Regions from separate parts of the Fictibacillus halophilus genome, predicted to be linked through region 1. Evidence: riboswitches for the same ligand, from Rfam matches in the RefSeq annotation. Region 1 holds a riboswitch; the other holds the start of a gene.

Region 1 (7,824 bases):
TGATACAATACTCATCTTGCGAATAGATACTGATCCCTAAAGCAATCAACTGCTTATACTTCTCAGATATCTCGCCTTCCTTAAAGCAATGGCGGGTAAATTCATTATAAGCATGTGTAAGTTCAGGCATGTTCTCATTGTATTTTCCTAATCCTTCTTTATAGCGGATTAGGTGATATTGTGTTGAATTCGATCCCGGTAGCGGCTGCTCTTCTTGTTTCATTTCATTCACTCCTGTCAAAATAGTAAACAGGTTTAGTATGGGTTAATCGCACGCCGGTTATGTAATAAACATTCGTAAGTTTTTCGTCAAAAAAAAAGAACTGACTCAAAAAATAAGTCAGTTCTCTCTCAAACGTTATTCTGTTACTGGCACTACTGCGCCTTCATATTTTTTCTTAATGAAATCTTGAATCTCTTTAGAACGTAGTACTTCGACTAAAGCTTTAACAGATTTCTTATCTTTATCTCCTTCACGCACCGTGATGATGTTTACGAATGGAGAGTCAGATCCTTCTAATGCAATCGCATCTTTTTGAGGGTTCAGTCCAGCATCGATCGCGTAGTTTGTGTTGATTAGAACGGCATCACCTTCACCGTTCTTGTATGCTTTTGGCAGCATTCCTGCATCAACGTCAGCTTTAAATTTAAGCTTCTTAGGGTTTTCTACAACATCTTTAATTTGCGCTTCTGCTCCAGCACCTTCTTTAACTTTGATCAAGCCTTCTTTTTCAAGTAAGCCAAGCATACGGCCATGATCTGCTACAGAGTTAGACATGATGATAGTTGCGCCTTCAGGTAGTTCATTTAAAGATTTGTATTTTTTAGAATAGATTCCGATCGGCTCAAGGTGAATGCCACCCGCGTTCTCGAATTTGTATCCGTGATCTTTCATTTGAGACTCTAGATATGGAACGTGCTGAAAATAGTTCGCACCGATTTCTTTTTCATCTAAAGATTTGTTTGGCAGTACATAATCTTGGAACGTTTTGATTTCAAGTTCAATACCTTTTTCTTTCAATAGAGGTTTTGCTTCTTCCAGGATTTCAGCATGTGGTACGTTTGATGCACCAACAATAATCTTCTCGTCGCTGATTCCGCCTTCTGTTTTGTTCCCACAAGCAGCAAGAGCTGCAACAAGAACAGTTAATATAATTACGGATAAAACTTTTTTCATATGAACTTCCTCCTTGTTGTCTAAAAAAGTTATCTCTTATCTAACGCAGTTGTAATTCGATCACCAATCCACTGGATGACGAAGACGATGACTAAGATGAGTGCAGTTGAAACCAATGTCACATCCGCGTTATCTCTTTGGTAACCTTCCATGTAAGCTAAGTTCCCTAAGCCTCCTGCACCAACTACTCCAGCCATCGCTGTATAACTTACGAGCGCGATTGCGGTCACAGTGATTCCTGACACAAGAGCAGGTGTGCTTTCTGGGATAAGAACTTTAAATATAATCTGAGCATTTGTAGCACCCATCGATTTTGCCGCTTCGATTACCCCTTTATTAATCTCTCTCAAAGCAATCTCAACCATACGTGCATAAAATGGTGCCGCACCTACGATTAGAGCAGGTAGTGCTGCTTCAGCTCCAAGCATCGTTCCTACGATTAAGCGTGTAAATGGAATCAATAAAATGATTAAGATAATAAAAGGAATCGATCGAAATACGTTAACGATTATGGCAATTACACTATTTAAAAACTTATTTCCCCACAAGTTTCCAGGAGAAGTTAAAAATAACGCTAATCCAAGGGCAAGCCCTAGAAAAAATGTAATGACCACTGAGATAGCAGACATATATAATGTTTCATTTGTCGCTTCTAATAGAACATCCCATTGAACATTCGGGAACCATGTACTAAGCATTATGAATCACCTCTACTTCAACCTGCACACTGTTTAAAAACTCCATAGCACGAGCTAGTGCAGATTCTGTACCTTTAATCTGAATAAACAACGTCCCATAAGGTCCATTCTGAGTTTGTGTAATCTTTCCTTGTAGAATATTAACGTCCACTTCATACTTACGAATCAGTTCCGTAATTAATGGCTGCCCAGCTCGTCCACCGATAAAAGTAAGTTGAACGATTCGACCTTCAGGGAACTCGGAAATGAACTGTTTAATCGTATCTACCGTTTCTTCAGGTTCTGTTACTTGTTTCACAAAATCCTTCGTGATTGGTTCTGTCGGGTTTTTAAAGACATTTAAAACATCGCCTTCTTCTACTACTCTCCCCTGTTCCATTACAGCTACACGGTGACAAATCTTTCTGATCACATGCATCTCATGTGTAATAAGAACGATTGTCAGATTTAACTTTTGATTGATTTCCACAAGCAGATCAAGAATGCTGTCGGTTGTTTTAGGATCTAGTGCTGAAGTTGCTTCATCACATAAAAGTACTTTTGGCTCATTAGCAAGAGCACGCGCGATACCTACACGCTGCTTTTGTCCACCACTTAGTTGTGATGGGTAGGACCCGCCACGACCTTCCAAACCAACTAGGTCGATCAGCTCATCAACACGCTGCTTGATCTTAGCTTTTGGATAACCGGCAATTTCAAGAGGAAAAGCAATGTTTTCTCGTACTGTACGGGACCATAATAAGTTAAAGTGCTGAAAGATCATGGAGATTTCTTGTCTTGCTTCTCTTAACTTCTTCGATGACAGCTCGGACATGTTTTTGCCACCAATCGTAACCGTACCGCTAGTCGGACGCTCTAGCATGTTAAGGATTCGGATCAGTGTACTTTTACCTGCACCACTATAGCCGATGATTCCGTATATCTCTCCTTGCTTTATGTTTAAATCTACCGTATCAACAGCCTTTACTTCGCCATCTTTGGTTTGAAAGACTTTACGGACTGACTGTAAATTAATCAAGATTCTTACCTCATTTCTTATCTAAATATTGACTCATGTAGAAACGGTGCATTTGTTTGCTTAGGTGTTCCCCTCATTGATAAGTTGGTTGTAGTGGAAGGTGCGAGACTCCTACGGGATAAGCGGGACAGGTGAGACTCTTAACAGCGCATAGCGCTAAGAGGCTCACCGCACGCCCCGTGGAAAGCGAGCATCCTGTAACGGAAAATCAACTACTCCCAAGAGCTTCAACGTAAAACGAAAACAGCCAAACAAAAAAATGCCTCTCTGCTTCAATATGAGCAGAAAGGCATATTATATTCTATGCACGTTCTCCTCATCTCCCAAGACTACTTAAAGTCTTGCAGGAATTGGCACCTTTCTAGTTCATCATTCATAAGAATGCAATGATCTAGCGGTTGCCGGGTTTCATAGGGCCAGTCCCTCCACCTCTCGTGATAAGTAAAAAAGTGTTACTTTATTAAATTAAAGCGATACATATTTGAATCACTGTGAAGAATATTATCATCCTTGTCGATTCGTGTCAAATATTTTTAGCAGTTCGAACTAATACACCAGCAGAGATCTCTTCCCAATGTGAACTCAAGTAAAAGATCGCTTCCCATTTTAAGCGTTGTCTGAGCGTACCTTGAAACTCAATCATCTCTTGTCTCAATAATGTACTCAGCTTCATTTTACCCTCAAGCAACATAGATAGATATTTCGGATTCCCTGTAAATGTGACGGTTCGGTTCCGCTCTCCCTCTCTGTAATCAATCTTAAGTGTAGTCTCATCCTTACATTTAAAACTAGGCTTTACCGGAATATTATAAAGAGAAAGATACGGACTTTTTGCTATTTGGCTTTCAAAGTAACGGATATCCAACATTAAAAATCCCCCCGAATTGGTTGTTACTTCACCGATTCTAGAGGAATATTCATATACCTTTATAAACCCTTCGACAGCAGCAAGGAATCGTAATTGGTATTACGACACGTTATTTCATAATTAGTGTTTATGTTTCTTTTCTTGCTTCTCATGTTCACTTTTAGAATATCTTTGATCATCTCTATGATGTCTGTCATCATCCCATTGCTGTCTCTTATCGTCTTTCTTACGATCGCTTCCGTTATTTCGCTTGTTGTGATTTTTATCCTGCTGTTTATTTTCTATTCTAAGCTCTTTTGGTTGATAATCATCCTTATCCTGTTTTGAAGATCTGACAGGTTCTTTCGTCATTTTAGGTTCTATACTTTTTTCTTTTTGTTGCTTAGGCTCTTTTTTGTTATTAGACTTACTTCTTATTTCGCGCTCTTTCCTATCCCGTTTTTCATTCGTATTTTTTTTAGGCTTTACAAGGTTTTCTTGTGGCTTTTTAACCGAACGCTGGTTAATTTCTTTTTTCTCACCATTATTAACAGGCTTTACTTTGACTTCATGTGGTGCAGCCTTTATTTTACGAGGGTGTGGAACGGATTTAATATCTTTAGAAGAAGTGGCATTCACTTTAAGTTCTTGAAACTTCACTTCTTTAATTTTTTCTTCTTTAAGGTGTTTATCGTTCTTGGTTGCTTCCTGGAATGCTGAGTATTTACCTGAAGATACACCTAATTGTTTGGCTTTATTTCGAACTTCTTCGTTCGTTTCAGAAACAGTAATTGCAACAGGATATTGGACGACTGCTTTTTTCACAATAGAATTCAGCGCCTGATCTAATTCCTGCTTCGTTTTCTTATCACTCGATTTATCGGATACTGTTGTAATCAGCATAGATTGATTCTCTTCCATATATCCTTCTGTCTGATAAGCTTTAATCAGTTGATCTGCAAATACTTCAAACGGCATTCGATCATCTGTAGAAAAATTATATTTTTTTATGATTTTCTTTGCTTCATCGTTAAAAGCATCCATTTCAACGACTCTCATTTCATCGTCAACGCCAACCTCAAGGCTTGGGTTGATATCAAAGCTCACATAAGCAGCCGCAGCAGAATGACTGCTATTAGGCATTAGGCTTGAAATTACGAGAAAGGCAATTAAAGCTGCGACTGAAAACGAAATAGATGGCAGCACAAAAAGACTTCTTTTTTTGCTAAAAAAATAAGAAGCCTGATACTCATTACCTACAAGAGGTCTTTTCCCTGCTGGTACTCTTACTGTAACAAAAGTCCCATCCTTCATAAGAAGAGTTGCTTTTTTATTCTGAACTTCAATAACGATGCCGCTGCCGTTCTTCAATGATATCCCTCCCGCATGTAGCAGGATCAGTATAAATTACAGGCAAGAGAAAATGACATTCCCTTGCCTAGTAACCCTATTTACCTCACCTTATGGCTGAATGTATGATTTCAGCGCTTGAAAATCGCCTAAATATATAAGTGAAACTGCTATTATATACTTTCGATTTCTCTCTATGGTTTTACGACTACAGGATACCATATTTAATAAATCTTTTATTGGTAATTGCTTTTTTTCTTTTAAAAATGCGGCAAGTTCTTCATTCTCAGCTAACAGACGAGCAATTTCTTTCGCATTCTCACGTGCATCCACATGTTTTGGACAATGCTTGCTTAATACTTTAAAGTTCAAGCCGAATGTTTTTAATAACTTTTGGTATTCTTCAATCTCATAGACGCGATTCTCTACTTGAATCTGGTCTTCGAAATGATCCATCGCAGCTTTTTGCTCTGCATAACTTTCTTCCAAGCGACCTTCTTCATCTTCTTCATCAGGCTGTAAGAAGATGAGTCTGTTCTGACGGACTTCTTTACGAATATAATCAATGACTCTGCGTCTAATAACCATATCAGCGAAAGATAAGAAACGGCTACCTTGACCTTCCTGATACTGATCAATCGCTTCGTTGAAGGCAAAAAGACCTACACTAAACTCGTCCATTGTACGATCTATATATTGACTGCATACTTTCGATGTGACTTTTTTAATGAATGGTTGGTAATCACCAATAAGTTCATTTCTAAGCTTCTCATCGTCTCTTTCTTGGATCGTTAGAACTTTATCTTCTATGCTCGTTAATTTATTGCTCGATAATTTATTCTTTGCAATCGGAAATACTGCATTTAAATTTAAAGATGCCATGATTATCAATCACCTCAGTTAAAGAATTGCTTTTCATTTTGTTTCGTTTATTAGTGAATCGTATATTTTTATTTTAAAAATAAAATCATTCTTATTTACCACAATAAGCTAGGGAGCAAACATGCAAACAAGCTCTCCTATTCATTTATACCATGACTTTTGACATTTGTAGGATACAGTTCTATAACAATATTACAGCGCCCGTAACATTTGTGACGTTATCGTTAAAGTACTGAATTAACAAAACAAACTGACAATTACTCCATAACCCTTATAAACCCCTCTATCATAGCCATAAGCGTTATTTCAAAATAAAAAAATACACCCTCTATTGTTACAAAAGGGCGTGGGCTCGACATTAAATTCCCATATTTTTCTTAGGATTTAACCCCCGAAAAACATATTTTTTTGTAGAATTAGGCGATGAATTAAAAAATGTGGGGTGTATCCCACATTTTTTTCATCCTTTATATTCCTTTTCCACTAGTTTCAACATGGATTGATAGATATTTCCGGCAGATTGAAGTGCATAAATACGATCGATAGCAATTCCTCTAGAAAGAATGAGTAAACATGGTACGCTGGTTACCCCATATTTGGCGGCAAGCTCTGGCATCTCATTAATATTGCTAACACCTACAGCTATATTTTCGTCTTTTTGAACGCGTATCGTTTCGACAGCGACCTCAAACATCTTCTTCCCCATCTTACAAGTTCCACAAAGCGGAGTCTCTAAGTATAAAAAGTACGGGTGATGCAGCGATTGTTCAATAACGTTTTCCCAATTTTTTCGAGTGATTTCTTTCATGGTATTACTCCATTACTTTTTCTAGTGATACACTTAGCAGCACATCGTCATCGCTTGATGGCTGCCCTCTTCCATCTTTGTTGTTCGTTACAACAAACATTTTGTTACCATCAATAAGGATATCACGAATACGTCCTTCATTGGAAACAATTGAGGTTATCTTTTTAGAGGAAGTGCTGACCTTCATAACACTTTCGCCTCGCAATGCTGCGACAAACAAATGTCCGTTTTTATAGTCGATTCCAGAAGGTGCCCACGTGTCACTGCCAGAGTGTATCCAAGGTGATTCTAGCCCTTCCTTTTTTTCGTCACCACGAATGATTGGCCATCCGTAATTTTTTCCACCTTCAATTCTATTTATTTCATCATAGTTTGATGAACCATGTTCAGCCGCAAACATCGTACCTTTTTCATCCCATGTCATTCCTTGTGGGTTTCGATGACCATATGTATAGATGGGAGAAGGATAAAATGGATTGTCCTCTGGAACGGAACCATCCTTGTTAACCCTTAAAATTTTCCCAGCTAGGCTGTCTAAACTCTGAGAGAGCTCTTCTTCCCCGCTATCTCCCGTTGTAATATACAGTTTCTGATCGGGTCCCCACTCCATTCTTCCTCCATTGTGTGTGTATCCACCAGGAATATGATCAAGAAGGATTCTGCTTTCTTTCCATTCTTCATTTTCAAAACGCATCTCAACAACCCGATTTATTAAACGGTTTGATTTTTTATACGTATAGTATCCATAAGCTATTTTATTGCTGTCGTAATTTTGGTCTAAAAGAAAGCCAAGAAAACCTCCCTCCCCGCCATCAGCTAAAGCTTCTGAAAATTTTGGGGAATAAGAGGTCTTTTTTTGTTTTGGTCCTAGTAAAACAAGCCCCCCGGTACGTTCACTGATCCACATCTGTTTTGGGGTGCCATTTATTTGCCATGGAATATTTAAATGTTTACTCATGATTTCTTTTGATGACGGACTTACTTCATCTTTATTTGAAGGACTACAACCACTTATCAGGCAAAAGGCAGTAAGAAGACTGTACC
Region 2 (7,824 bases), 1.7 Mb from region 1:
ACGCCAATGAGATTGTCTTTGAATCGGCCATTCGGCGGGAACGAATAAGATCTTAGCCCCGTTTAAGAACGGTGCGCGAATCCATTCAGGAAATCGAATGTCATAACAGATAGAAAGAGTGGAGAGATTACCGTCAATTGTAAACAGCGTATTGTTTTTTCCTGGCGAGATATATTTCTCTTCTTCCATCAGTGTGATCAGATGAGCTTTTGAGTAGGTGCCGATCTGTTCACCGTTACGGTTGTAAGTCAGAGATGTATTATAGACTAAGTCCTCTTCACGGTATGCGATAGACCCTCCGACAATATTGATATTAAGCTCTTTTGATAAGGAGCTTAACCATTGTTTCGCTTTTACGCCATTGTGATCGCTAATCTCATCTAAGCGGGTTAGGTCATATCCGGTATCCCATAGTTCTGGCAGAACGATTGTATCAGGATGGTGCTGTTCAACCGCTTCACGAATTTTATTTTCAATGTGTTCATAATTTTTTTCAGGTTTGCCATATTGAATGTCAACTTGAATGCAGGCAATTTTCATGATTGTACCCTCCAGATTGTAAAAAAAGTCTTTACAGAATTTATTTAAGCGTATAACATAACTGATTAGAATTTCAAGAACATTCAAATTAGACTGGAAGTGATCGTCGTGAAACGTTTTGAGCAGGCAGAAGTGATGGGGAAACTGCCAGAGCAATTTTTCGCCAAGCTTGTAAAAAAAGTATCTCACTATGTGGAGCAAGGCTATGACGTTATTAATCTAGGACAAGGAAATCCCGATCAACCCACTCCGCAGCATATTGTAGATGCGTTAAAAGAGGGAGCAGATCGAGCTGATTTCCATAAGTATTCACCGTTTCGCGGACATGGATTTTTGAAGCAGGCAGCAGCCGATTTTTATAAACGAGAATATGGTGTGACACTTGATCCCGAGAAAGAAGTAGCGATACTCTTTGGAGGGAAAGTGGGCTTAGTAGAGTTATCACAATGTTATTTAAACCAAGGTGATGTTGCACTCGTTCCAGATCCGGGATACCCGGATTATTGGTCAGGTGTTGCAATGGCCGGTGCTAAGATGGAGACAATGCCCTTAAGAAAAGAAAATGATTTTCTGCCGAAGTATGATGAATTACCTGAAACGGTATTGAACAAAGCCAAGCTTATGTTCTTAAACTATCCGAACAACCCAACTGCCGGTGTTGCAACTGAATCATTTTTTAAAGAGACAGTAGAGCTCGCTAACAAACATGATATTCTTGTGTGTCATGATTTTGCTTATGGTGCTATCGGATTTGATGGACAAAAGCCGGTTAGTTTTCTACAGGTAGAAGGAGCAAAGGACGTAGGAATAGAAATCTATACCCTTTCCAAAACGTATAACATGGCAGGATGGCGCGTTGGTTTCGCGGTTGGAAATGAATCTGTCATTGAATCTATTAACCTTCTTCAAGATCATTTTTATGTAAGCTTGTTTGGAGCGGTCCAGCATGCTGCGGCTGAGGCATTGAACGGATCACAGCAATGTGTGGATGAACTGGTAGATACATATGAAAGTCGTCGAAATGCATTCATCGGACGTTTGAATGAAAACGGATGGAACGTGGAATCGCCAAAAGGTTCATTCTTCTGTTGGCTGCCTGTACCTGAAGGGTATACATCTGAAACGTTCGCCGACTATTTGCTTGAGAAAGCACATGTCGTCGTCGCACCAGGAATCGGATTTGGAAGTGAAGGCGATCGATATGTACGTGCCGGTCTATTAACGTCTGAAGAACGTTTGATCGAGGCTGCTGATCGAATTACTAAATTATTTTAGAAGTTTTATTTAATTCTTTATCCTCTTTGATTAGTTGAAAGCGAGTATCTGGAACGGAGATCAACATCTTTCAAAAACTTTAAAGCTTACTAATAGGATATTAAAGGTTTTGGTTGACAGATCCTTCATACCCTGTCATAATCACAATTAAAATTATATTCTAACAATTTGCACTCTTATTAAGAGCAGGTGGAGGGACTAGCCCGATGAAACCCGGCAACCATTCGGTTAACTATGATTAGCTGAAAACGGTGCTAATTCTTGCAGTCGAGCGTTTGGCTGAGAGATAAGAGGAAGCGGAACTGTCAATATGAAGACACCCCTTCCTCGTGAAGGGGTTTTTTGCGTTTTTGAAAGGAGAACTACAAACATGAGTAAAATTACAGCAACGTATTTAGTACATGATAAAAAAGAAAACCTACAAAAAAAAGCCGAAGGAATCGCGCTCGGACTTACTGTAGGTTCATGGACAGATCTTCCTCAACTTGAGCAAGAACAGCTAAAAAAACATAAAGGTAATGTGGAAGAAGTGATCGAACTTCCTGAAGATCCACGTGCTGATCAATTTTTAGGAAGTCATAGAACACGAGGCTTGCTTAAGATTTCCTACCCATCAGCGAACTTTTCAAATGATCTTCCAGCTATTCTAACTACAGTTTTTGGTAAACTTTCGTTAGATGGTGAGATCAAGCTCGTAGATTTAGAGTTTGATAGAGATTTAGAACAACATTTTCCCGGACCAAAGTTTGGAATAACAGGAATTCGAGATATCATAGGTGTCCATAACCGCCCACTTGTTATGAGTATTTTTAAAGGGGTACTTGGAAAAGATCTATCATTCTTCAAGCAACAATTATATGAGCAGGCTTTAGGTGGGGTAGATCTTGTGAAAGATGATGAAATTCTTTTTGAGAATCCACTTACTCCTTTTGAAGAAAGAGTAAAAATTGCTAAAGAAGTCTTAAAGTCCGTTCATGAACAAACAGGTGAAAAGACGCTTTACGCAGTAAACCTGACAGGCAGAACGAGTGAACTTCGAGATAAAGCCCGGCGCGCAGCAGAATTAGGAGCTAATGCATTACTATTTAACGTTTTGTCCTACGGGCCAGATGTATTGCAAGAATTGGCAGAGGATAAAGAGATTCCGCTTCCAATCATGGCACATCCTGCATTATCCGGAGCTATAGGATCATCGTCTCTCTACGGAATTGGTTACTCCGTATTATTAGGCAAACTGCTTCGTTATGCAGGAGCAGATCTTGTGTTGTTCCCATCACCATATGGAAGCGTAGCACTTGATCGTAATGAAACGTTAAGCATTGCAGAGTCATTAACTACAGATCGCATCTCTTTAAACAAGTCGTTTCCAGTGCCGTCGGCTGGTATCCACCCCGGTTTAACACCGGTTCTATTCAATGACTTCGGATTGGACAGTGTTATAAACGCGGGTGGGGGAATACATGGTCATCCAGATGGCGCTGCAGGGGGAGCACGTGCTTTCCGTCAAGCGATAGATGCAGTCGTTAAAGGGAAGGACTTTGAGAGTTTTGCTGAAAAACATACAGAACTACAAAAAGCATTAGAGCTTTGGGGTGGGGTGCCAGTAAAATGAAAACCCAACAACAATCGGTAATCTTTTGTGATTTTGATGGGACTGTTACTGAAAAAGACAACATCGTCGCAATCATGGAAGAATTTTCACCTGAGGGCTGGCAACCGATCGTTAATGATATCTTGAATGAAACAATCTCGATACGTGAAGGAGTCGGGAAAATGTTTTCCAGAATTTCTTCAGATAAAAAACAAGAGATCGTTGAATTCGTTTTAACACGTTCTAAGATCAGAGATGGGTTCCAGGAATTCATTCAATTTACTCAAAGTGAAGGTATCCCCTTGTATATTGTTAGTGGTGGCATTGATTTTTTTGTTCACCCTGTTTTAGAGAACAAGCTAGACTCAGCTTATGTTTTTTGTAACGCCAGTGACTTTACCGGTGACACGATAAAGATCACTTGGCCGAACGCATGTGATGATCAATGTAACAATGATTGCGGATGTTGCAAACCTTCTGTTATCAGACGACTAGAAGAGAAGTATCCCCGTGCAGAAAAGATTGTAATCGGTGATTCGATTACTGATCTTCAAGCATCAAAGATGGCGGATGTAGTTTTCGCAAGAGATTATCTAATTGAAAAATGTGAAGAAAACGAAATACCATACACACCATTTGAAACGTTTCATGACATCATTCATGTCTTAGAGAAAAGAGGTGTAAAAAGTTGAGTAAACAACAGCGTTGGAATGAGCTTGCTGATGTGAAAGATGAGCTGGCAACACGGAATTGGTTTCCCGGTACAAGTGGTAACGTATCTATTAAAGTAAGCGACTCCCCGCTCGCCTTTTATGTTTCTGCAAGCGGAAAAGATAAAACAAAACGTACTTCAGAAGACTTTCTTTTAGTAGATCAGTATGGGGAACCGGTAGAAGAAACACACTTAAAAGCTTCTGCAGAAACAGGTATTCACTGTGAAGTATACCGTTTAACGGATGCAGGCTGTTGTTTACACGTTCACACCGTAGATAATAACTTGATATCTGAGTTGTACGGTGACGTAGGAGAGATTACATTTCAAGGCCAAGAACTGATAAAGGCTTTTGGAATTTGGGAAGAAGAGGGCAGTATTACGGTTCCGATAGTGGAAAATTTTGGTGATTTATCGAAGTTATCTGAAGCGGTCGGTGCTTTAATAAAGCCTGATACAAAAGCTGTTTTGATCCGTAATCATGGTATTACCGTATGGGGGAGAAATGCTTTTGAAGCGAAGAAACATTTAGAAGCTTTTGAGTTTCTGTTCTCTTACCACATCAAGTTACAAACTTTAACTTTCTTAAGTAAAAATCAATCATTTGGAGGCGTTAAAAATGGCACAACTACGATTTCATGATAACAACGAAAGAATTGAAAAACAAAGTGAGGTAGAAGCATATTTAAACTCTCAGGAAGTTATTTACGAAAAGTGGGACATTGAAAAACTTCCAGCGCATCTTCGTGAAAATTTCGCATTAAGTGATGAGGACAAAGCAGAAGTGATACAAACTTTCCGCAGTGAGATCGATGATATCTCTGAGCGCAGAGGGTATGTGACAGAAGATGTCATTTCACTTTCTGATGCGACGCCAAACTTAGATGAGCTTTTGAAAAACTTCTTAGCAGAGCATCACCACACAGATGATGAAGTACGTTTCATCGTTTCTGGACATGGAATCTTTGCAATCGAAGGACCTAATGGGAGATTCTTTGATGTAGAACTAGAGCCAGGAGACCTTATCTCCGTTCCAGAAAATTTCCGTCACTATTTCACGCTGCAAGAGGATCGTAAAGTAGTAGCTGTACGCATCTTCAAATCAAAAGAAGGCTGGGTACCGATCTACGATAAACAGCCACAAGAAGCACAATAATTACTACACACCATTTCATTTGATTGAAATGGTGTGTTTTCTTTTGTAATGAAAGAGTAGATGGTGGTTTAGGCGCTCGTCCAGCGGCTGACAAGCACGATGGACGAGCGCCATACAGAAAATACGAGCGCTAAACCTAACAACTCCGTTAGTTTAAGTGTAATTATTTCAAAGATTATACTTTTTGAATAATGGATTATTTATCAATGACAATCGATAATTTATAGTTTGCATGCTCGTTTAAGCTCTTCAAAAAATCATTTAATATTTCATTGGAAGGAAATTTGCATTCTAGAAGGTAACAACCGTCTCCACTAATTTTATAGTTATTGATTATGTGTTGTTCTTTTGTTTTTATGAACGACAAATAGGGCTGATGAAAAGTACTTTGCGTAAAGATTGTAATGAAAGCATGTATAAAATACCCCAATTTATATTGATTGACTTTTATGGTATAACCTTCGATAACTCCGCTATCCTCTAATTTCGCCACTCTAGCTGAAACAGCTGGTCCAGTTAAATGAACTTTCTCACCTAACTCTTTCATCGTGAGCCGACTGTTCTTGGATAGTTCATCCAATATACGTAAGTCCGTCTTATCTAACATTTTATTTAACTCCTTTCATTAATAAAGTCAAACAGCCAAAAGACTTAAATTAATCTATGTATCGGTCAGTGGGTATTATATAGAATATATATTGTTCAGAGGAAATTTTAAAGAAGAGGAGATAACAAATATGAATATACAACAAATTCGTAATGCAACAATAGTTGTAGAATACGCAGGGAAAAAGTTTTTAATCGATCCAATGTTAGCGGAAAAAGGGACATATCCTCCTTTCCCAAATTCACCAAGACAAGAACAAAAAAATCCATTAGTTGACTTACCGACTTCCCTCAAAAAAATTATTAAAGGCATTGATGCAGTTATTGTTACTCACCTGCATTATGATCATTGGGATGAAGTTGCAAAAGAAGTATTACCAAAGGATATCCAATTATTTTCCCAAAATGAAGAAGATGTGACAGAAATTCGTAACGCTGGTTTTCAACGTGTAGAGGTTTTACAAGAAGATACGGTCTTTGAAGGTATCCAATTAATTAAAACAAAAGGCGAGCATGGAAGAGGAGAAATCTTAAAACTTGCTGGTCTAGTATGTGGCATTGTCTTCAAACATCAAACGGAGAAAACATTATATGTTGCTGGAGATACGGTATGGTATGAAGCAGTTCAAGAGGAAATCGACACACATAAACCAGAAGTTATAGTGGTAAATGCAGGCGATAACCAATTCTTTGAAGGCGGCTCTCTTGTCATGGGCAAAGATGATGTCTATGAGGTTTATAAAGCTGCTCCTAACGCAAAGGTAATTGCTGTCCACATGGAAGCTGTAAACCACTGGGGATTGTCCAGAAAAGAATTAAAAAAGTTTGTAAGTGAAAATGGGATTACGTCTAGTGTATTAGTGCCAGATGACGGTGAATCATACAGATTTTAAGAATGTAAAAAGACAGAAAATGATTTCTGTCTTTTTTTGGATATGCCATAATCCTGCACGTTTGTGGCATAAGGACAACACATTTTTAACTTATTATATATTTGATTTAACCGCCTTTTCATCCTTTTCCGCTAAATTGGCAGGTCAATTAACAAGTGGATTCGCATGTCAATTCGCAGCGAATTGGTGTGCTTATTCAGGTGATAAAAGTCTTTTTTACCAAAACTCTTATATACCACGAAAAAATCGCAGCGAATTACGCTGCGATTTTTAGTGCTAATTACTATGAGATTTGGCTTGTTTTTTATCGTTTTCTTCCTCAAAAGAGACCCGTTACTCTCAAACGTGTATTCTTTTTCATTTTCTAATTATTCTTCTACTTCTTTTGCTCTTCTTAAATTAATCAAACGATACGTGTGCAGGGCAATAACCTTAAGCACCGCATACACTGGAACGGCTAGAATCAATCCGAGCAGACCACCTAGGCTTCCTGCAACAAGCAAGATTGAAATAATGGTGAGCGGATGGATATCCAGCTTTTTACCCATAACTTGAGGAGAGATTACATTACCCTCGATCTGCTGAGCAATAACCATAACGACTAGTACTTTGATGACCATCGCTGGCGAGTCAACGATTGCTACGATTAATGCAGGAACGACGCCAATAATCGGTCCAAGGAACGGAATTACATTTGTGAACATAGCGATGATAGCTAAAATCAGCGAGTACTCGATTCCAATTACAAGATATCCGATATATAGCATGGTTCCCACACAGACACTGACTAGGATTTGTCCTTGGATGTATGAGCTAAGAGCGATGTCCATGTCTTTTAAAATTTTTGTTCCATTCGTACGCTGTCTTTCCGGAAGCGTTTGAAGCACCATCTGTGGAGCTTTTTCACCTTCTTTTAACATGTAATAAAGAATGAAAGGTACGGTAACAAAAATCATAATAATGTTTGTAATGATTCCAATAAAGTTTGCGATGTTCGTACCAATTGTTTGAACACTAGTAGACAAATAAGCAGTCACTTTATCAGAGATTT

Evidence for each region. Region 1 has a riboswitch for S-adenosylmethionine ahead of I5J82_RS12965 (methionine ABC transporter ATP-binding protein). Riboswitches for the same ligand answer to the same signal wherever they lie in the genome.
Region 2: another riboswitch for S-adenosylmethionine. It lies ahead of I5J82_RS04360 (2,3-diketo-5-methylthiopentyl-1-phosphate enolase); the one in region 1 lies ahead of I5J82_RS12965 (methionine ABC transporter ATP-binding protein).

Annotation. Positions count from the first base shown of each region.
Region 1 covers NZ_JAEACF010000001.1:2,486,781-2,494,604, forward strand. The annotation lists gene I5J82_RS12950 (carboxymuconolactone decarboxylase family protein) at 1-223, opposite strand, end outside; gene I5J82_RS12955 (MetQ/NlpA family ABC transporter substrate-binding protein) at 359-1,177, opposite strand; gene I5J82_RS12960 (methionine ABC transporter permease) at 1,207-1,875, opposite strand; gene I5J82_RS12965 (methionine ABC transporter ATP-binding protein) at 1,868-2,893, opposite strand; SAM riboswitch class I at 3,207-3,337, opposite strand; gene I5J82_RS12970 (hypothetical protein) at 3,417-3,761, opposite strand; gene I5J82_RS12975 (anti-sigma-I factor RsgI family protein) at 3,882-5,111, opposite strand; gene sigI (RNA polymerase sigma-I factor) at 5,202-5,972, opposite strand; gene I5J82_RS12985 (thioredoxin family protein) at 6,433-6,780, opposite strand; gene I5J82_RS12990 (PQQ-dependent sugar dehydrogenase) at 6,785-7,824, opposite strand, start outside.
Region 2 covers NZ_JAEACF010000001.1:824,002-831,825, forward strand. The annotation lists gene I5J82_RS04350 (carbon-nitrogen family hydrolase) at 1-627, opposite strand, end outside; gene I5J82_RS04355 (pyridoxal phosphate-dependent aminotransferase) at 649-1,815, shown strand; SAM riboswitch class I at 1,989-2,108, shown strand; gene I5J82_RS04360 (2,3-diketo-5-methylthiopentyl-1-phosphate enolase) at 2,186-3,427, shown strand; gene I5J82_RS04365 (2-hydroxy-3-keto-5-methylthiopentenyl-1-phosphate phosphatase) at 3,424-4,098, shown strand; gene I5J82_RS04370 (methylthioribulose 1-phosphate dehydratase) at 4,095-4,760, shown strand; gene I5J82_RS04375 (1,2-dihydroxy-3-keto-5-methylthiopentene dioxygenase) at 4,738-5,274, shown strand; gene I5J82_RS04380 (Lrp/AsnC family transcriptional regulator) at 5,471-5,881, opposite strand; gene I5J82_RS04385 (MBL fold metallo-hydrolase) at 6,012-6,773, shown strand; gene I5J82_RS04390 (AI-2E family transporter) at 7,142-7,824, opposite strand, start outside.